2 regions of the Marinobacter apostichopi genome follow, and region 2 is predicted to be linked to the other one. Evidence: predicted binding sites of a transcription regulator. Region 2 holds the regulator's gene; the other holds the start of a gene.
What was found. The regulator FliA, encoded in region 2, starts transcription of late flagellar genes. The targets are predictions, from matches to a motif close to CTAAAGTTTNNNNNNNNNNNGCCGNTAA.
Positions count from the first base shown of each region.

Region 1: the regulator FliA is predicted to act here: its motif matches at 5,836-5,863, upstream of flgM (flagellar biosynthesis anti-sigma factor FlgM).

Region 1 covers NZ_AP028070.1:1,711,171-1,721,127, forward strand. Annotated here, with positions in the region: gene QUE89_RS07895 (hypothetical protein) at 1-737, shown strand, start outside; gene QUE89_RS07900 (CBS domain-containing protein) at 734-1,366, opposite strand; gene mnmC (bifunctional tRNA (5-methylaminomethyl-2-thiouridine)(34)-methyltransferase MnmC2/FAD-dependent 5-carboxymethylaminomethyl-2-thiouridine(34) oxidoreductase MnmC1) at 1,455-3,326, opposite strand; gene QUE89_RS07910 (peptidylprolyl isomerase) at 3,331-3,951, opposite strand; gene QUE89_RS07915 (cyclic di-GMP-binding domain-containing protein, MshE-related) at 4,167-4,910, shown strand; gene QUE89_RS07920 (flagella synthesis protein FlgN) at 4,968-5,438, opposite strand; gene flgM (flagellar biosynthesis anti-sigma factor FlgM) at 5,446-5,772, opposite strand; gene flgA (flagellar basal body P-ring formation chaperone FlgA) at 6,003-6,704, opposite strand; gene QUE89_RS07935 (chemotaxis protein CheV) at 6,891-7,820, shown strand; gene QUE89_RS07940 (CheR family methyltransferase) at 7,858-8,685, shown strand; gene QUE89_RS07945 (flavin reductase family protein) at 8,690-9,307, shown strand; gene QUE89_RS07950 (LysR family transcriptional regulator) at 9,329-9,957, shown strand, end outside.
Region 2 covers NZ_AP028070.1:2,464,562-2,474,518, reverse strand. Annotated here, with positions in the region: gene flhA (flagellar biosynthesis protein FlhA) at 1-14, shown strand, start outside; gene flhF (flagellar biosynthesis GTPase FlhF) at 75-1,367, shown strand; gene QUE89_RS11340 (MinD/ParA family protein) at 1,471-2,283, shown strand; gene QUE89_RS11335 (RNA polymerase sigma factor FliA) at 2,314-3,057, shown strand; gene cheY (chemotaxis response regulator CheY) at 3,221-3,604, shown strand; gene QUE89_RS11325 (protein phosphatase CheZ) at 3,625-4,410, shown strand; gene QUE89_RS11320 (chemotaxis protein CheA) at 4,428-6,563, shown strand; gene QUE89_RS11315 (protein-glutamate methylesterase/protein-glutamine glutaminase) at 6,611-7,765, shown strand; gene QUE89_RS11310 (flagellar motor protein) at 7,765-8,505, shown strand; gene motD (flagellar motor protein MotD) at 8,524-9,297, shown strand; gene QUE89_RS11300 (ParA family protein) at 9,505-9,957, shown strand, end outside.

The DNA.
Region 1 (9,957 bases), 750 kb from region 2:
CCTGGACTCGCCAGGTCGGTTCGTCAGCCAACGAGTCTGTGGTCGGCGCCGCTCCCCGCTCTGTGGCGCCTCTGCTCTTCGGGTCCGTGGCTGGTTCGGTGAATGGCGAGCCGGCATTGGGAGGGGTAGATGCTTTCTATTACAGCACCACCTCAGGCGAGCGCGGGCTAGCCGTGTTCCAAGTCGGCTCCCAGGACGATGATCCGCTCACTGATGCTATCTACGAAAGTAATCAAATGTGGCTACTCGGCACTACGGCCGGCAGCTATCGGCTGCTGAAAGACGAGGACGGCAACCGCAGCCTGGAGCGTGGGCTCCTGGATAGTCAGGCGGGCTTTCTTTTGGCTTACACCACTACCGGTCTGATCAGGCGGGCGTTCACCCTCAACGATGATGGCGATCAATGGAATGACCGCCTCAGGGTATTGATGGCGTTTGACGACGATATGGTCACCAGTGGGGTCACGGACGGTGGGTTCGATGGGGAAACAGCCGTGGTCAGCGGCGATCAGGGTATTTTAGCCAGGGTATCCCTGGTTGAAGAAGATGCAGAATCGGATAGCGCGGAAAAGCCCTACAAGAACGAATGGCGTTACCAGTTGCCTGAAGGAGACTCCGAGATTGTCGCCCTGGCCAATTATCGCGATGATGAAATCGCGGCTCTGACGCGCGTTGGCAGTGATTGGTTAGTGCTGGTGTTCAGTCCGGAGGGCCAGCTGCTTTCAGCGCTGGACTAAACCGCACCCTCATGCCTGCTGGCGCTGGCATAAAGCCTCAGGTAATCCGTGCTGGTCACGATGCCTGAGGCTTCCCCGTTCGAGTCCACCACCAGGGCAGCATTTAACTGGTGTGCAAGCATCAGTCTGGCCAGTTGATGGGCGTCGGTTTCCGGCGACGCGGTGAGAAACGCAGGCAGTTCCATATGGACCAGGTTCTGGTCGAAGGCGTTGGCGCGATTGCGGTGCAACCAATCGAGAAGCCAACGGAGATCAACCAGGCCTGCAATATTGTCTTCCGCTGTGATGACCAGGTGGTGCACGCCGTGTTCTTCCATGAGTGCCATGGCATTCGAGATGGTGGACGTGGCCGGCACCGAGTACAGGGCGGGGGAGCAGATCATCGATACCGGCAGGTAAGCCCGTTCCGCCCGGGGTTCGCCTGCGGCAGTAGCACCATACTCTTCCAGCGCCCGATGGCGTCCCGAGTTGGCAGCCTGCTGGAATTCCGCATCGGTTGCCTCGCTGTGGCTGGCATTGATCGCGTGGCCTTCTGTCAGTTCCGTTACATTGTCCACACGCCGTGCCCGGAAGGCTTCCGGAAGGCGGGTCCCTATAGGACGGCCTGGCTCACTGACGAAGATGGACATGAAGCGGAATCCTCAAATTTTGTACTGGCGTTATTCGCCTATCGGCCGAGAGGCCCTTTTCTGTAGTTTACCCTGAATTCGTTTCTCTTTACTCCGACTGATGCAGGCGACGGCTTGCCAGCCGACGCATCAGGCGTGTTGGCAGGCACTGTGGTTGGTTTGAGAGCCTGTCCGCCAGATACTCCGCAAGCAACGGGGCATAGGTGAGTCCCTTGCTGCCTAGCCCAGTGAACATGAACAGGTTCGGGCTCAACTGGCCCTCGGAGTCGCACAGTTCATCGGCCACAGGCTGGTAGTCGTGAGTAGCGCAGCGGAAGCTGACTCGCCCTTCAACGGATTCTTCGAGCCCCTCTGTGTTATCTAGAATGCCCGGCAATAAGTCAGTCAGTTCGTTCAGGTTCTGTTCATGGCTGACCACGGTGGGGTCGGGATTGTCATCGCGCAGGTCAAAAGTGGCGCCAACGACAGCCACACCGCCATGGGCGGGATTCAGGTAGCGAGGGCCACAGATCACGGATCGAGGGCTTGTCAGGGAATGTGATTCCAGGTGAGTGACCTGACCACGAATCTTCTTGAGACGGAACCGGCCCGAAACCGGCAGCAGCGACGGGGTAAGATGGCCGGCGCAAATTACCACGCGATCGGCCACTATCTCTGGCCCGGTCGCGGGCTTTATGGTCCAGGCGTGGGTTAGTCGTTGCAGCTGCAGCACGTCGGTCTGGAACTGCTGGCGGATCAGGGGGTGCGCCGCGAGTTCCTTACACAGCTTTGCCGGCTCTAGCCAGCCACTGCGAGGAAACCAGAGTCCGCCGGTTTGGGTGGGAACGCCGGTCAGCTGCTCAGCCTGGTGTTGGTCTACCGGATAGAAGACGTCCGCCGGGTAAGCGTTTCTATTCAGGAAGCGCCGCTGACGGTCCTGTTCCTGCTCTCTCCAGGCCAGCTGGAGTAGACCGGTAGGATGCCAATGTTGATCACGGAAGCGGTTGTAGAAGCGCTGAGTAAAGCACAGCGCGGTCAGTGCCAGCTCTGTTTGATCGTTGAATTCGACCCCCAGTTTCACATAGGTCGCGCCCTGAAGGTTCCCGGAGGCGCCCGCGCCAGGGCCGGTCGCAGAATCAATCAGCGTCACCGGAAAGCCGCGCTCGGAGAGATTGCGGGCGAGCAGGCAGCCGGCAATGCCCGCGCCGATGATTGCAACTGAATTCGCGCGCGGATCTTGGTCTGACACAACTTCAGCCGGTAGCGTACCCGCCAGCATGTCTCTTTTGCGTCCGAATCCCGGCGCGATGTTCATGGTGAAGCCAGCGCTTTCGAGTGCCTGCCGAACTCGGCTCACCGAGGTAAAGGTGGCCAGTGTCGCGCCCGGCTTGCTGTGCGCGCTGATCAACGCAAGAGCCTGATCCTGCCACATCTCCGGATTACAGGCCGGAGAAAAACCATCAAGGAACCAGGCGTCGGCCTTGAACTGGAGCGCCTGCCAGGCTTCACGGACATCTCCCAGGTAAAGCGTTAGCCGAACCCGGCCGCCATCGAGCAGAATGCGATGCGCGCCGCGGGTCATCGGTGGATACTTGTCAGCTAGCTCGGCGGCAAGTGGGGCCAGCTCCGGCCATGAGGCAAGGGCCCGAACCAGGTCGTCCCGTTTCAGGGGAAAGCGCTCTACCGATACAAAATGCAGGGTGGCGGACTGGTTGGTCGCATGCTCCCGCCAAGCCTGCCAGGTGGCGAGAAAATTAAGCCCCGTTCCGAACCCGGACTCGGCCACCACAAAGCTGCCACCCGCTGGAACCGACGTAAACCGTTCAGAAAGCCGGTTGGGGCGAAGAAACACGTACCGGCTCTCGGCCAGCCCGTCTTCACGATTGAAATAGACGTCCCCGAACTGGGTTGATTCCGGGACACCGTCCTGCCAGGTCAGTTCAGCGGTTTCGATACTGGGTGAGAGCAGCTCGTCGGGCATGGGATCAGTTAGCGGGCTCGAGCACCGAGACGGATTCAATGATCACTGGCTCTACCGGTACGTTAGCCATTCCTCGGGCATTTTTTGTATCCACGCCCGCAATCGCGTCAACCACGCCCATCCCTTCAGTCACTTTACCGAAAACGGCATAGCCCGCGCCCCTGACGCCGGCATCCAGAAAACCGTTGTTCACCACATTGATAAAGAACTGAGAGGTGGCGCTGTCCGGAGCGCTGGTGCGCGCCATGGCAATGCTGCCACGAAGGTTCTTCAGGGTCGGCTTGGCTTCATTCACGATCGGATCCTGGGTGGGCTTCCGGGTCAGGTCCTTGTTAAAGCCACCACCCTGAATCATGAAACCGGGTATTACGCGGTGGAACACGGTGTTGTCGTAGAACCCGCTGCGGGCGTACTCAAGAAAATTTTCAACAGTCTTTGGAGCGACATCCGGGCGCAACTGGAGGACAAATGGGCCTTTGCTGGTGACAACTTTTACGCTCGGCAGGGGTGCTGAAGCTGTCTCTGAAGCCGTTTCGGCGTGGGCTCCGCTAAGCGGCAGTATGGCCGACATAGCTAGAATCAGGGCAGGGATCACACTACGAACCAGTTTTACGGAATTTAGCATTTGATTACTTATCTCCTGGTGAGTTGCAGAGCGATTTCCTGCAATAATTCATTGAATCTTCAGTTACCGCAGGATTTTAGCAGAAGCTTGGGCTGTTTCGGCGACTCATGAGATACGGAATCGCGAGATTAAGCTACGCTCAGTGGTTGCTGCAGTTCTTATTCCTCCATGCCGGGCCGGGTTGTACGGTTTTCACGAATAATAAGGAGAATTCAGTGAGAATCCGTCAGGGATTTGAAGAAAAGTCGCGATTAGGACGATTGCTCGTCGGTCGAGGCTACCTGTCTGAAGCGCAGCTTGAAGAAGGTCTGCGCTTGCAACGGAAATCAGGAGAGCGACTGGGTGAGGTGTTCATTCAGTCTGGCTGGATCAGTGAAAAAGAGTTGCATCGGGTACTGAAGCATCAGTCCCGCTACCGTAACGCCGCCGCGCTCGTCGCCGTTGTAGCTCTGCCTTTCCAACCACTGGTCGGTTTCGCGGCCACTAACCATGTCAACAACACGAACTCCACTTCGTCTGAGTCTGGCGAGATGTACGAGGAGGCGGGCTTCACGCCCCTGGAGGACGACGAGTTAGCCGCCGTGTCGGGGCAGGGCGATTCCTCGCTGCTGGAACGTATGGCACGGGTGGGCAACATGGTGGGTAACGCAACGGAACAGGGTGACGGATCGGAAGCAGATGTCATGGAAGGGCTGAAGCTTACGACCAACGTGTTCGTACCTGTCCTGAACTTCCTGGATTCGGACCTCAGTATCAAAGGGGTTCACTATCGGGAGGGAGAACCCCGATATACGTTGCAAGAGGATGGTGGCCTGACTCTGGCGTTTCCGGAGCGCATTGAGGAAATCAGGATGAACAACATCCGGGTGAGCGGCAGTCGGGGGCCTTCGTTTGGAAACGTCAGCATCCATGATATCCGCTTCAGCCCCTCGTCACAGATGACTATCTATACCCGCTAACGATCCTGGAAAAAAATAACGCCCGGCTTGCCGGGCGTTATCTTAGGACTGGGGCACTCAGGCGCTGGCCAGAATGGTTCTGCTTGATACTGAGGTCTGCTGGCCTTGCTGGCCATAAAGCTTTTGCTGGCCGGTAGCACCGCGGAAAATATCGGTCAGTCGTGAGAGGCGTTTTTGCAGGTGGCCCATAACCCGCCCGTTGTGCTGATTCAGGGCCTGACACTGGCGCATTTGCTCATCGGCACGTTTCCAGAGATCAATAAGTTCGGTCAGGCCGGCACTTTGAATAAATCGGGAAGGTGCACCGCTCTCCGGCTTGTAGCCCATGGCGACGAGAGCGTGGATCTTCTGTTTTGCCCGCTCCCTTATCTGTGCGAGAAGCTGATTTTTTTCTGCGGTCAGCGCCTGCAGCGCACGGACATCGGAGGCGGACAGGCAGGCTTTTTCCTTATCAAGGATGTCCGTCAAAACCGCAAGCTGTTTCACGTCTTGCAGCAGAAGCTCTTTCAATTCATCGATAGCAGCCATGATTTACTCACCCAAAAATGCTTTCATCCATCTCAAGCATTTTCTGGGCCAGTTTCTCTGCATCAATTTTGTAGGTTCCGCTCTCGAGTGCTGACCGGATTTCTGCAATTCGGTCGTCATCCATCTCGGGATAATCACCCAGCTTCTGTTCCAGCTGCTTCAGGTTTTTTGCCTGATTGCTGAGGCTAACGCTTTCGCCGCGAGCGGACTGGGCCTGGGTTTTAGCCTGTTCGCTGCTTGCCGGCTGGGTGCCCTGGCTGCTGGAGGACTTATCGGCCGTGGTTCTCTGGGTGTTGACCTGGCCGGGGCCAATTCCATTTAAGTCAACTGACATATGTATACCTGCTTGCCTGTATAGTGCCGCGCGGATGCGCGACTTACTCGGGTGTGTATCTATGTAACGGCCGGGCCGTCCATACCTTTAGTGAAAAATTCCGGATTTTTATTACCAATTCTCCATCTGCTGCGCCTCTATGTATGCGATGTGGCGAGGGCGGCGGCAGTCTATTGCCGAGCGGCAGAAACTTGCCAGTTCCGGTTGCCAGTCAAGGCTGCCAACTTCGGTTACATCGGAATCTCAACACGCCCCGGTGCGATGACATTGGCCCGAACCGTCCGGGCAGATCGGAGGTTCTCAACCAATACCTGTTCGCCGACCGAGGCATTTGCCAGGGCTTTGCCTCGGGATGTTACCGAGAAAGCTCCACTCTTGGCGAAGATAATAACATGATCGCCCCGTTCCACTGCGTCGGGAGCGGAGAGGAGGTCGGGGGTAATCACGGACCCTGCATTGATTGGCCGACGAATTTCCATGCCCTGTACATCATCGGCGTTGCCCAGCACGCCTCGGCGACTGGCATTTACCACGACCGATTCGGTGGTGACCATATCGGCGGTAATGCGCTCCCCACGGGCCAGCGGTCGTGCTGCCACCAGGGCGGGGCCATTGATGGAAACCGACGCGGTCACAAACATACGCCAGGGGCGTTTACCGTCACACGCGACCTGCAGGGACGGATGGGTGCTGCGCCAGGGATCACCGGTGAACTCAACGGCCAATGGCTGCTCACAACTAGCCAGGGAAAGCCTGCTGTCAACACTGCCCGGCTCAAAGGTGACGTCATAGCCTTGCTCAGACTGCGCCTCCGAAAAGGCGGTTAGATAGCGCGTTGCAGCCTCCTCAATCTCCATGGCCGTCGTCTGGGCCGATACGCCGCCCGTGACGCCGGACATTACTAGAGCGATGCTAAAAATGGTGATGCGCATACGTGTCACTTTGTCCTATGCTGTCAATGTCCGGCCATTACTCTGGAAAAATCCTAAGGATTTGGCCCCGTCGGCCGTTAAGCGAGCAGATAGTTATGTTGGTGACGATTTTTCGTCAGCTCGTTCATGATCTGAATAACAGCAAAATACATGCCGGTGATGACCCGGTGAGGTAGGAGAGCATAGATGGCAGGGGTATTGGATAGCGTAAACCAGCGGACCCAGCTGGTAGGGAAAAACCGCCTTGAGCTGCTGATGTTCCGCCTGCGCGGACGGCAGATGTACGGTATCAACGTGTTCAAGGTAAAAGAGGTTCTTCAATGTCCGAAGCTGTCCTCCATCCCGAACAGCCGTTCTGTGGTTCGAGGAGTCGCCCACACTCGCGGTGAGACCATTCCCATTATTGACCTCAGCATGTCCATTGGCTTGCCGGGGATTCCCCAGGAAGAACTGGCGAACAGTTTTGTGATTATCACCGAGTACAACCGGAAAACCCAGGGCTTCCTGGTTACCGGCGTGGATCGGATCATGAATATGAACTGGGAAGATATCCTTCCGCCACCGAAAGGTGCGGGCAAGGATGTTTACCTCACCGCCGTTACCAAGATTGATGATAAGCTGGTTGAAATCATTGACGTAGAGAAGATTCTTTCAGAAGTTTCTCCGCTCAAGGAAGATGTTACCGAAGCGGTCTTGAGCAAGAGCGCTGGGCGGGAGCCTGCCAATCTGCCGGTCCTGGTGGTTGATGACTCCTCGGTGGCTCGCCGCCAGATCGAGCGCTGCCTGACGGCGATTGGTATGGACGTGGTCACCAAAAACGACGGCAAACAAGCCTATGAGTACCTGAAAGAGATCACCAGTGATGGTTCCAAGGCCCGTGATCACCTGGCCCTCATTATCTCTGACGTCGAGATGCCGGAAATGGATGGCTACACACTGGTGACCAAGTGTAAAAGTGACCCGGCTATCAGCGAGATGTTTATTATGCTACATACTTCATTGAGCGGAGTCTTTAACCGGGCCATGGTGCAAAAAGTTGGGGCAGACGACTTCATGGCCAAGTTCAGTCCTGACGAACTGGCCGAGCGAGTGATGGAGATCATCGACCAAGGGTGATGCCATTGCTCACTGATGCACAAACAACAGAGATCCAATGAAAGCGGAAATAACGCCACAGGAATATGAAGCCTTCAAAACGTTCCTGCAGGATGCGTGCGGCATTTTGCTGGGCGAAAATAAACAATATCTGGTTAAGAGCCGCCTTCGTCGAATCCTGGAAGAAAACGAACTCAACTCCCTGGGTGAACTGCTCGACCGACTGAAACGGACGGGTAGGGCGAGCCTCCGTGAAGTGGTCATCGATGCGATGACCACTAACGAAACGCTCTGGTTTCGAGACAATCATCCGTTCCGAATCCTGCAGGAAAAGCTGCTGCCAGAGTTTGCCGAGCGTAAAACGGCTCAGCCTCTTCGGCTTTGGTCCGCGGCCTGCTCCACGGGGCAGGAGCCCTATTCGGTGGGCATGATTTTGGAAGAGTTCCGGCGTCAACGGCCGGGGCGCCTGCGTGATGTAAAAATTACCGCCACCGACATCTCCAAAAGTGTTCTCGAAGTGGCGCGCCGGGGCGAATACGAAATGATCGCCATCGGGCGTGGACTCTCTCCGGAACGGCAAAAACAGTTCTTCACGCCCTCGCTCAACGGTGGCTGGCAAATTCGCCCGCAGCTCAAGAGTATGGTTGAGTTCAAGGAGCTGAACCTGCTGGAGCGTTACATGCTTGGGAAATTCGACATCGTGATGTGTCGTAATGTCCTCATCTATTTCTCGGCAGAGCTCAAGAAAGACATCCTTACCCGCATCCATGCCACCCTGAATCCTGGTGGTTACCTCATCCTAGGTGCCTCTGAATCGCTGAACGGTCTGCCCGACTTGTATGAAATGGTGCAGTGTCACCCGGGTATTATTTACAGGAAAAAATAGCCTGATGTTTATCGATTTCGAGAACATGGATGCGACCGAGGCTTACCACATTCTGACCCAGACCGTGGTACCTCGTCCGGTTGCCTGGGTGCTGAGTGAAAATCCCGATGGCGACTATAACCTGGCGCCGTTCTCATTCTTTACACCCATCACCAGCAATCCTCCGGTGTTGATGTTCTCGGTGGGGCGAAAGCCCACGGACAATGCCTTCAAGGACACGCGGGTGAATATCGAGGCTCGTAAGGATTTTGTCGTCCATATCGCCCACCGGGAACTGGCTGGCGCCATGACGGCCACATCCCGCACCTTGCCGCACGGTGAGTCGGAGCTGGCGGATCTGGGGCTGGAGCTCACGCCGATGGAAGGCTCCCGCCTGGCACGGCTCAAGGATTGCCACGTTGCTTTCGCCTGTGAGCTCTATGACATCAAGGAAATCGGGGAAGCGCCCCAGACTCTGGTATTTGGCGTGGTGAAAGGAGTCTACGTGAGTGACCAGGCGACCCGTTTCGATGATAAAGGCCGGTTAAAGATCGATGCCGCGGCGGTGGACCCCATCGGTCGCCTGGGCGGCAGCGAATACGTGACCTTTGGTGATATTCTTAAGATTCCTCGCCCCTCCTGATCGTGAACTGAGGAGTTGCCAGTGGATCAGCTCAACCTCAGACACCTCTATTACTTCTGGATGATCAGCAGGGAAGGCTCCATTGCCCGCGCCAGCGAGGTGCTGGAGCTTGCCCCGCAAACCCTGAGCGGACAGCTCGCCACCTTCGAATCTTCCCTGGATGGTCTGCTGTTCCGGCGTGAACAGCGGCAGCTGATTCTGACCGATTTGGGTAAGACCGTGCTGGGTTATGCCGATGAGATCTTTGCACTTACCGGCGAACTCACTGAAACCCTTCAGCTGGCGCCAGGCGATCGTCCGTTAACGTTGTCTGCAGGGATCTCTGCCTCCATTCATAAGTTGATTGCCTATGCGCTTCTGCAGCCCGCGATGGCGCTGTCACGTCCTATTCAGCTCAACTGCCAGACCGGCGGCACTGAGGATCTGATGCTGCGCCTCAAGCGCATGGAACTTGATGTGGTGCTGACTGATCGCATGCCAGGGCTGGTTGACCACGGCCGCTTTACTGCACATCCGCTTGCAGGCTCGACAATCAGCCTGTTCGCCCGATCCGATATCGCCGAACGACTGAAGCGGGGCTTTCCGGGCTCACTTAACGGCGAGCCGCTGCTTGCGAATGCGACCAATGCTCCTTATTTCGAGAAGCTGAT
Region 2 (9,957 bases):
CCGTTGGCCAGTAAGCACACGGACCCCAATACGGACAACGCCCAGGCGGCGGTGCCGGTGGAGGATGAGGCAGCATGAAAGTAAAACGGTTTTTTGCGCAAAGCATGTCAGAGGCGCTGAAGCAGGTCAGTGAGCAGATGGGCCCGGATGCCGTGATTCTTTCCAATCGCCGTGTCGATGGCGGCGTCGAAATCGTGACGGCACTGGACTACGACGAGAATATGGCGCGCCAGCGTCTGGGCGAGCAGGCCGAAACCGCCACCAACGGATCGCGGTTGGCGGAAATGCAGGCCGACCAGCACCGTCGCCTGGAAGACGAGCTGGGGCGGTCTCGGGATCGCATTCGTGACGTCCGCGAGAAACGGGCGCAGGCGGGTGCCGGCTATGCTGGCGCATCGTTCGCCGAGCTGAGCGACGCGGCCATGGCCGATTCCGAGGAGCCGATTGCCCGGTCAAACGGCGGCACTTCCGGCTATTCAGATGAACTGGCCCAGATGCGAGCCGAAATCAGCTCCTTACGGGATTTGATGCATGGTCGGGCGGCTGAGCCTGCCAAACCTGCCAGCAATGCCGTTCAGCAGCGACTGGCGGAACGTTTGCAGGAGTTTGGGTTGAGCAGCGATCTGGCGGCGTCTCTGTCACGTCGGCATAAAGGCGGCCGGCTCGACGAGGGCTGGAAGCAGTCCCTGAAGATGCTCGTCACCGGCGTGCGCACGGCCCGTGAGGAATGGTTGGACGAGGGCGGCGCCTACGCTCTGGTAGGTCCCACCGGCTCCGGCAAGACCACAACCATTGGTAAGCTGGCGGCACGCTACGTGCTTCGTCACGGCGCCGATTCACTGGCGCTGGTGACCACTGATCGTTACCGGGTGGCGGCCCACGAGCAGCTGTTCGTGTTCGGGCGCATCCTCAATGTACCGGTGCGGGTCGTTGACGAAAGCCACTCGCTGGATTCCATTCTCGACGAATTGTCCGACCGCCACATGGTGCTGATCGATACCGCAGGACTGACCAGCTCAGATAAAGGCTACGAAGAGCAGCTGTCGGAGTTGGCGCAAAGCCATCACAACATTCGCACTCATCTGGTGGTATCCGCCACCAGTCAGCCACGCATCATGAAATCCGTTTGGCATTGCTATAAGATGGCAAATCTTGCGGGCTGCGTGATGACCAAGATTGACGAAGCCCTTACCCTGGGCGAGTCTCTGGGGTTTGTCATGGAAACCGGGTTGCCGGTGGCCTATTACACGGATGGTCAAAAAATCCCTGAGGACCTGCATCACGCAGAGGCCGTTCCGCTGGTTCGGTTGGGTGTGGAGCGGTTAAAAAGCATTCAGCAAGAGCAATCGGTGGCTGAAGGGGCTTGAGTATTGTGACACCTGTATCGGATGATGGAGTATCCGGCGTGCAAAACGGGCGCTGTTTAGTAAGACGAGCCTTCGACGAAACTGGCGAGAGACAAGATTCAACATGAGCAGAGCAAATCCGGTACAGGTGATTGCGGTATCTGGTGGAAAGGGTGGGGTCGGCAAGAGTAACGTGTCGGTCAACCTCGGTATCGCCCTCGCACAGAAAGGCCGTCGCGTGGTGATTCTGGATGCCGACCTGGGTTTGGCCAACATCGACGTGCTGCTCGGCATTACCTCCAATCGCAATATCTCGGATGTGCTCTCAGGCGAATGTGACCTGAAGGACGTACTGGTGAACGGCCCTGGTGGCATCAAAATCGTCCCGGCCTCATCCGGCACCCAGCGTATGACCCACCTGAGCCCCATGGAACACGCGGGCCTGATCAACGCTTTCAGTGAATTGAGTGATCAGATTGACGTGTTGATCGTTGATACCGCCGCCGGCATTTCCGAGTCAGTCGTCAGCTTCCTCCGCGCGTCCCAGGAGTTGCTGTTCGTGGTATGCGACGAACCTACCTCTATTACGGATGCTTACGCTCTCATCAAGCTGATGAACCGGGAGTACGGCACCAACCGTTTCCGCATTCTGGCGAACCAGGTGCGCAACGAACAGGAAGGACGTCACCTGTTCGATAAACTGACCCGGGTCACCGAACGTTTCCTTGATGTTGCCCTGCAGTACGTGGGCATGGTGCCCTACGACGAGGCCGTCAAGAAATCGGTGCAGCGCCAGCGCGCTGTGCTGGACGCCTACCCCCGCGCCAAGGCCTCACTGGCAATCAAGGCCCTGGCGGATAAAGTAGACAGCTGGCCGCTACCTTCCTCTCCTCGGGGACATCTCGAGTTTTTTGTGGAGCGGCTCGTCGAAGTCTGAATCTGATCCAGTCAAAACAACACCGGATGCATGACATTGACGAATAACCTGGGAATCTACCAGCAGGCCGGCGCCTCGGGTCAGGCCCGTCTCATTGAAGAGCAGGCCCCGCTGGTCAAGAAAATAGCGCTGCACCTGATGGCCCGACTGCCGGCCTCAGTGCAGTTGGAAGACCTTATGCAGGCCGGCATGATTGGCCTGCTTGAGGCTGCCCAACGCTATAGTTCCGCAAAAGGCGCTACCTTCGAAACCTATGCCGGAATCCGCATCCGTGGCGCCATGGTGGATGAAATCCGTAAGGGCGACTGGGTGCCCCGGTCCGTTCACCGTAACGCCCGCCGTATCTCTCAAGCGATCAAGGCCGTGGAAGACCGCAAAGGCCGGGAAGCTCAGGACCCTGAAGTCGCTGAAGAGCTGGGAATGGAGCTGTCGGAATATCATGCCTCGCTATCGGACGCTAACAGCGGACGACTTTTTAGCCTCGATGAGCTCAATGAATCCGGAGATCTGCCGATAGAAGAAGCAGAGACCAGTGATAATCCTCTGGATGGACTGGCTTCCGACGCTTTCCGGCGCAACCTGGCGCACGCCATTGAGGAGTTACCGGAGCGCGAAAAGCTGGTTCTGAGCCTGTATTACCAGGAAGAGCTGAACCTGAAAGAGATCGGCGCCGTCCTCGGGGTAAGCGAAAGCAGGGTCAGTCAGATTCACAGCCAGGCCGCACTGCGATTGCGCGGTCGGCTGTCCGACTGGCAGCGAGACGCCAACGAATGATGACAAATAACGTGTGTCCGGTTCATGGCGCTGTGTAGTTTTTGGTAACCAGCGCTTTACATGGTCATCAAAGATCAGACAATACGTGGTTAAAAAAGACGGCCCGTTAGGTTTAGAGCTCAACGGTCAAACGAATTCCGGGTGTGACTAACTGGAGGTCCCTTTGGACAAGAACATGAAAATCCTGATCGTGGATGATTTTTCCACGATGCGACGGATCATCAAGAACCTGCTGCGCGATCTTGGGTTCAGCAACACCGATGAAGCTGACGACGGCAATTCTGCGCTGCCAATGCTGAAAAGCGGCAAGTACGACTTTCTGGTGACGGACTGGAACATGCCGGGCATGTCGGGTTTTGACCTGCTGAAAGCCGTGCGCGCGGACGAAAGCCTGAAGACCCTGCCGGTGCTGATGGTGACCGCGGAAGCCAAGCGCGACCAGATTGTCGCAGCCGCCCAGGCTGGTGTGAATGGCTACGTGGTCAAGCCATTTACGGCCGCGGTGCTTAAAGAAAAGATTGAGAAAATCTTCGAACGTATTCAGTAACCAGAGGTCGGATGGCTCTTATGAGCGATAGCAATACGAACCATCGGAGCCTCGATCCGGAGGTGACTGAAAAGCTCCAGCGTCAGAGTGAGGAGTTGGCCAAGAGTGTGCAGGCCGGCGATTTTGCTCAAGCAATGACTGTGATTAACGAGCTCAGCGAGGTCAGGGACCAAAGCCTGTACCGTGAGGTTGGACGCCTCACCCGGAGTCTTCACGAGGCAATTCGTAATTTCCAGATAGATCCGCGCAGTTTGGAGCAGCAGGAAGCACTGTCGAAGATGACCGACGCCTCCGATCGCCTGGAATATGTCGTGCAGATGACCAGCCAGGCTGCCAATCGCACCATGGACCTGGTTGAAGAAACCATGCCAGTGGCAAACGCGGTCCGCAATGAAGCGACGGAACTCCGGGACGAGTGGCAGCGCCTGCGTCGGCGTGAGATGCAGCCAGCGGAATTCCGCGAGCTGTACGGTCGGATTGACCGCTTCTTCGTCAGCCTGACTGCCGACGCCGACAGCATGTATAACAGCCTGTCTGAAATCCTGCTGGCCCAGGATTTCCAGGATCTGACCGGTCAGGTGATTCAGAAGGTCACTGCGCTGGTGAAAGAAGTCGAAGAACAGATGCTAAGCCTCGTGGTGATGGCCAGCCATGTAGATCAGCTGACTGGCACCGTGCACAAGATTGATGAAACTGAGGTTTCGGCAGAGCAGGGTGTAGGGCCGCAGATCAAGGCCGAAGAACGTGAAGATGTAGTGTCGGGACAGGACGACGTTGATGATCTGCTGTCCAGTCTCGGTTTCTGAACTAATGAGGATTACCCATGGCGTTTGATGCCGATGATGAGATTCTCCAGGACTTCCTGGTGGAAGCCGGTGAGATTCTCGAAAAACTGTCAGAGCAGTTGGTAGATCTTGAGCGAAATCCTGATGACAGTGATCTGCTCAACGCCATATTCCGTGGCTTTCACACGGTAAAGGGTGGTGCCGGCTTCCTGCAGCTTGAGGCTCTGGTTAATTGCTGTCACTCGGCTGAAAACGTTTTCGACATCTTGCGTAACCATAAGCGCAAGGTGGACTCCGAACTCATGGATGTGGTGCTTGAAACCCTCGACCACGTCAACGCAATGTTCGACCAGGTCCGAAACGGCGAAACGCTGACGCCAGCCCCAGACCAGCTCATTGCGTCCCTCGACGCCTTTGCTGAACCCGCAGGCGAATCGCCTGCACAGGAAGAAGCTCCCGCTGTCACGCCGCAATCGGCGGAAGACGGTGGCGATATTACCGATGAAGAATTCGAGCAGTTGCTGGACGCGTTGCAGGATGGCAGTGCCGCTCAAGAATCTCCCGCGACTGTTGATGATCCGGTCAAGGCCGAGCCGGCTGCGGGCGGTGGATCCGGCGATGACGACATCACCGATGATGAATTCGAAGCCCTGCTGGATCAGCTCCACGGCAAAGGCCAGTTTGCCGGTGCCGTTGCCGCGGATGAGCCCGCGCCTGCAGCTGATACCAGTGCTGCGGCCAGCGCCAGCCAATCGAACGCCGCCGGTGACGATCTGATTACTGACGATGAGTTCGAAAAACTGCTGGACGATTTGCATGGCAAAGGCGGCGCGCCAACTGCAGCGGGCACCGGTGAAACCGGAACGCCGGCCGCGGAACCTGCCAAGGCAAAGCCGGTTGCTTCGAAGAGTGAACCAAAGAAAACAGGGCCCAAGAAAGCCGAGCCGAAGAAGGCTGAAGCCAAGGCAGCGGCCTCAGCAGCCCCTGCGCCAGCCCGAGATACGTCCCCGGTCGCAGAGACTACCGTGCGCGTGGACACCAAGCGCCTGGACGACATCATGAACATGGTGGGTGAGCTGGTGCTGGTACGTAATCGCTTGCAGCGCCTGGGTGCGTCCAGTGAAGACGAGCATATGCACAAAGCCGTCTCAAATCTCGATGTCGTCACCACCGATCTGCAGGCGGCGGTCATGCAAACCCGCATGCAGCCAATCAAGAAAGTGTTTGGCCGTTTCCCGCGTGTGGTTCGGGACCTGGCCCGTAGCCTGAAAAAAGAAGTGAACCTCGTCATGCACGGCGAAGACACGGATCTGGACAAGAACCTGGTAGAAGCCCTGTCCGATCCGCTGGTCCACTTGGTACGAAACTCGGTGGACCACGGTATCGAAGCGCCCGACATTCGTGAAAAGGCCGGTAAACCACGCCAGGGCACCGTCACTCTGTCCGCCGAGCAGGAGGGTGACCATATCCTGCTGTCCATCGAGGACGATGGTGCCGGTATGGATCCTGAAGTGCTGCGTCGAAAGGCGGTTGAGAAGGGTGTTTACGAACAGGATGCCGCCGATCGCCTGACCGAGAACGAGTGCTTCAATCTGATTTTCGCTGCCGGCTTTTCCACCAAAGAGCAGATTTCGGATGTCTCTGGTCGTGGTGTTGGCATGGACGTGGTCAAGACCAAAATCGGCCAGCTCAACGGCCAGATCAGTATTGTCTCGGAATTGGGCAAGGGCTCCCGGATCATCATCAAGGTGCCGCTGACCCTCGCGATCATGCCGACCCTGATGATCATGCTCGGCGACCAGTCGTTCGCGCTGCCGCTGGTCAACGTGGTGGAAATCTTCCATCTGGATCTTACCAAGACCAACATCGTCGACGGACGCGAATGCATCGTCGTGCGGGACAAGGTGTTCCCGCTGTTCCACATCAAACGCTGGTTGGTGGGCAAGGGCAAAGGGCAGGAAGAGCCGGCCAATGCCCATGTGGTCATCGTTGCCATGGGAACCAAGCAAGTGGGCTTTGTGGTGGATCAGCTGGTGGGCCAGGAGGAAGTGGTCATCAAGCCGCTGGGCAGGGCGCTTCAGGGCACCCCGGGTATGGCGGGCGCCACCATTACGGGCGATGGCCGTATTGCTCTGATTATTGACGTTCCCAGCCTGCTGCAACACTACAGTTGAGGTCAGTCCGGCTAGGACGTGGAAGCGGACTTCGTTAGGAGAAATGGATGACAGTTTCTGTCCTGGTCGTGGATGATTCAGGTTTCTTTCGCAAACGGCTGACGGAAATTCTGACAGGCTCCGGCCAGATCAAGGTAGTAGGCGCGGCCACCAATGGCCGCGAAGGTGTCGAACTGGCAGCAAAATTGCGGCCGGATGTCATCACCATGGATTACGAGATGCCGGTAATGGATGGCATTTCGGCAGTCCGGGAAATCATGAAAAAGCACCCGACACCGGTGCTGATGTTCTCGTCGCTCACCTACGAAGGCGCCCGGGTAACCCTGGACGCACTGGAAGCCGGGGCGGTGGATTTCCTACCGAAGAATTTCGAGGAAATTGCCCGCGACGGCAGTCAGCTCCAGCGTATCCTGATTGATCGTATTCTCGACGTTGCCCGCAGCCAGCCCGGTGCCCGGCCTCCGTCAGCGCCGGTTAGTAAGCCCGCCGCCGGAGTTGCTCGGGACAACACCGCAGCGCACACTCGCACACCGTCATCTTCAACACCCCGCTCAGCATCGGCTCAGCGTCCACCAGAGGCGGCGGTCGAGGCAGAGGTCAGCCGTCGCTCGTATCGGCGTGGCCCGGCCAAGCACTACACGGTGGTCGGCATCGGAACTTCCACCGGCGGACCGGTAGCGCTGCAGCGGGTGTTGACGACTCTGCCCGCATCCTTCCCGGCGCCTATTGTGCTGGTTCAGCACATGCCTGCCAGTTTTACCCCGGCCTTTGCCGAGCGTCTGAACAAGTTGTGCCAGATTGAGGTTCGCCAGGCCGAAGACGGCGACATGCTCAAGCCGGGCCTGGCGTTATTGGCACCCGGTGGCAAGCAGATGATGATTGAAAATCGCGGTGGCCGCGGTCGGGTCCGTATCCTGCCTGGCGATGAACGCCTGAACTACAAACCCTGTGTCGACGTCACCTTTGGCTCACTGGCGCGCAGTTTCCCTGGAAAGACTTTGGGCGTAATCCTCACAGGCATGGGTGCGGACGGTAAGGATGGCTGCCGGATGATGAAGCAGAGTGGCTCTGACGTCTGGTCCCAGGATGAAAAATCCTCGGTTATCTACGGAATGCCCATGGCGGTGGCGAAAGCCGGTCTCAGTGATGAAATTCTGTCGCTCGACGAGATCGGGCCGCGGCTGGTAGAAGGCGTTTCCTGATGGATATTTTGAGTCTCCTCGGCATAGTACTGGCGTTTGCCGCCATTCTGGGGGGGAATCTGCTTGAGGGTGGGGCGCTCAGTTCCCTGTTTAATGCGCCGGCGGCGCTGATCGTGATTGGCGGAACGTTTGCAGCAACCATTTTGCAAACTTCCTGGCCGATTTTGAAACGGGCTTTCCAGCAGGTGCGCTGGGTGCTGGTGCCGCCGTTCATCAGCTTGGAAGACGGCATCGGCAAAGTCATTGATTGGAGCGTAAAGGCCCGCAAACAGGGTCTGCTCGGGCTGGAAGGCCTGGCTGAGCGCGAGCCTGAACTGTTTGCCCGCAAGGGCTTGCAGTTGCTGGTGGACGGCGCTGAAACCGAGACTATTCGCGGCATCATGGAAGTGGATCTGGAATCCCGGGAACAGCGCGATCTGGAGTCCGCCCAGGTGTTCGAAGCCATGGGTGGGTATTCACCGACTATCGGAATCATCGGTGCGGTCATGGGCCTGATTCAGGTGATGACCAATCTGGAAGATCCACAATCCCTGGGTAGTGGTATCGCCACCGCCTTTGTTGCCACTATTTACGGGGTGGCGCTGGCTAACCTCCTGTTCTTCCCGGTTGCCAACAAGCTTCGCGGCATCGTCCGGGAGCGAACCCGTTACCAGGACATGATGATCGACGGCATCATTGCCATCGCCGAGGGGGAAAACCCCAAATCCATCGAAATGCGACTGCGGGGCTTCCTGCAGTAGTCATGGTCGGGGCATCGTATGCGACGCCGTAGGCAATCCCAGCAAGATCTTCACAACAAGGAGCGGTGGCTGATTTCCTATGCGGATTTCATCACACTGCTGTTCGCTTTTTTTGTGGTGATGTATTCGGTGTCCTCGGTGAACCAGGGTAAGTACAAGGTGCTCTCGGAAACCTTGACCGGGGTGTTCAATGCGCCTCAGCGTTCCTTCCAGCCGATTGAAGTGGGCGATCAGCCCCAGCAGCCGGCCAGCGATGTCGTCATTCCTCCCCCCGTCACCGAAGCGCCCCGGAACCCTGAGCGTGAGGCCGAGCTGCGCAGCAGGGCGCTCAGTGCCATGGCCGATCAGCTGGCCGTGGAATTTGAAGAGTTGATCAGCCAGGGGGTTATCACCCTGGAATCCAGTGATCGCTGGCTGGAACTGAACCTTCCCAATAGCTTGCTGTTTGGAAGCGGCGATGCCGAACCGCACTACGATGCCTTTGCCGTGATCGAGAAAATCGCCAAGGTGCTGCGCAATCGTGATAACGCGGTAAAGGTCGAAGGGTTCACCGATGACCGGCCCATCAGTAGCCAGCGTTTTCCCTCCAACTGGGAGCTGTCCGCAGCACGGGCTGCGGCGGTGGTGCGCATGTTATCGATGGAGGGCATTGAGCCCGAACGGTTGGCCGCAGTCGGTTACGGTCGGTTCCAGCCGGTTGCTCGCAACGACACCGACGAAGGGCGTCGCCGTAATCGCCGGGTCGTCCTGTTGATTTCCCGTGATGCCAGTGTCCGTGGCGCCATGCGCTGACAGCGCGGATCGGCGGCACATGCGTATGGCAGCGTTGGCACGGTTCCTGTATTTAATCATGGCAGTAATCTTTCCCGGCAACCGATTGCCGCTGCAGTCTGTTTGCGGTCAGTCATCGGTATTCAAGTTGCCGGGAAAGTGGCCGATAAACCGGAATGCAGCAGCGTTCACCGCCGCTGCCATGGCGTTTTCTTTGGAGAAACATTCGTGCGAATCTGGGCAGTAGCCAATCAGAAAGGTGGTGTTGGCAAAACCACATCCGTGGTGGCGTTGGGCGGCATGCTCGCCGAGCGCGGCAAGCGGGTGCTGGTCGTCGATCTGGATCCGCACGGGTCTCTGACGAGCTGGTTTGGTTACGATCCCGATACCATCGCGCACAGCGTGTTTGATTTGTTCCAGCATCAGGGCAAGGTGCCCGAAGGCCTGCCGGCCCAGCTCATCACCGAAACCAGCTGCCGTGGCCTGTCGCTGCTGCCCGCGAGTACCGCGCTGGCGACGCTGGAGCGTCGGATGGTGGGTGTTGAAGGCATGGGGCTGATTATCTCCCGGGCCCTGGCCCAGTTGTGGGACGATTTCGACTACGTCATTCTCGACAATACCCCGTCACTGGGTGTGCTGATGGTCAATGCCCTGGCTGCGGCTCAACACCTGGTCATTCCG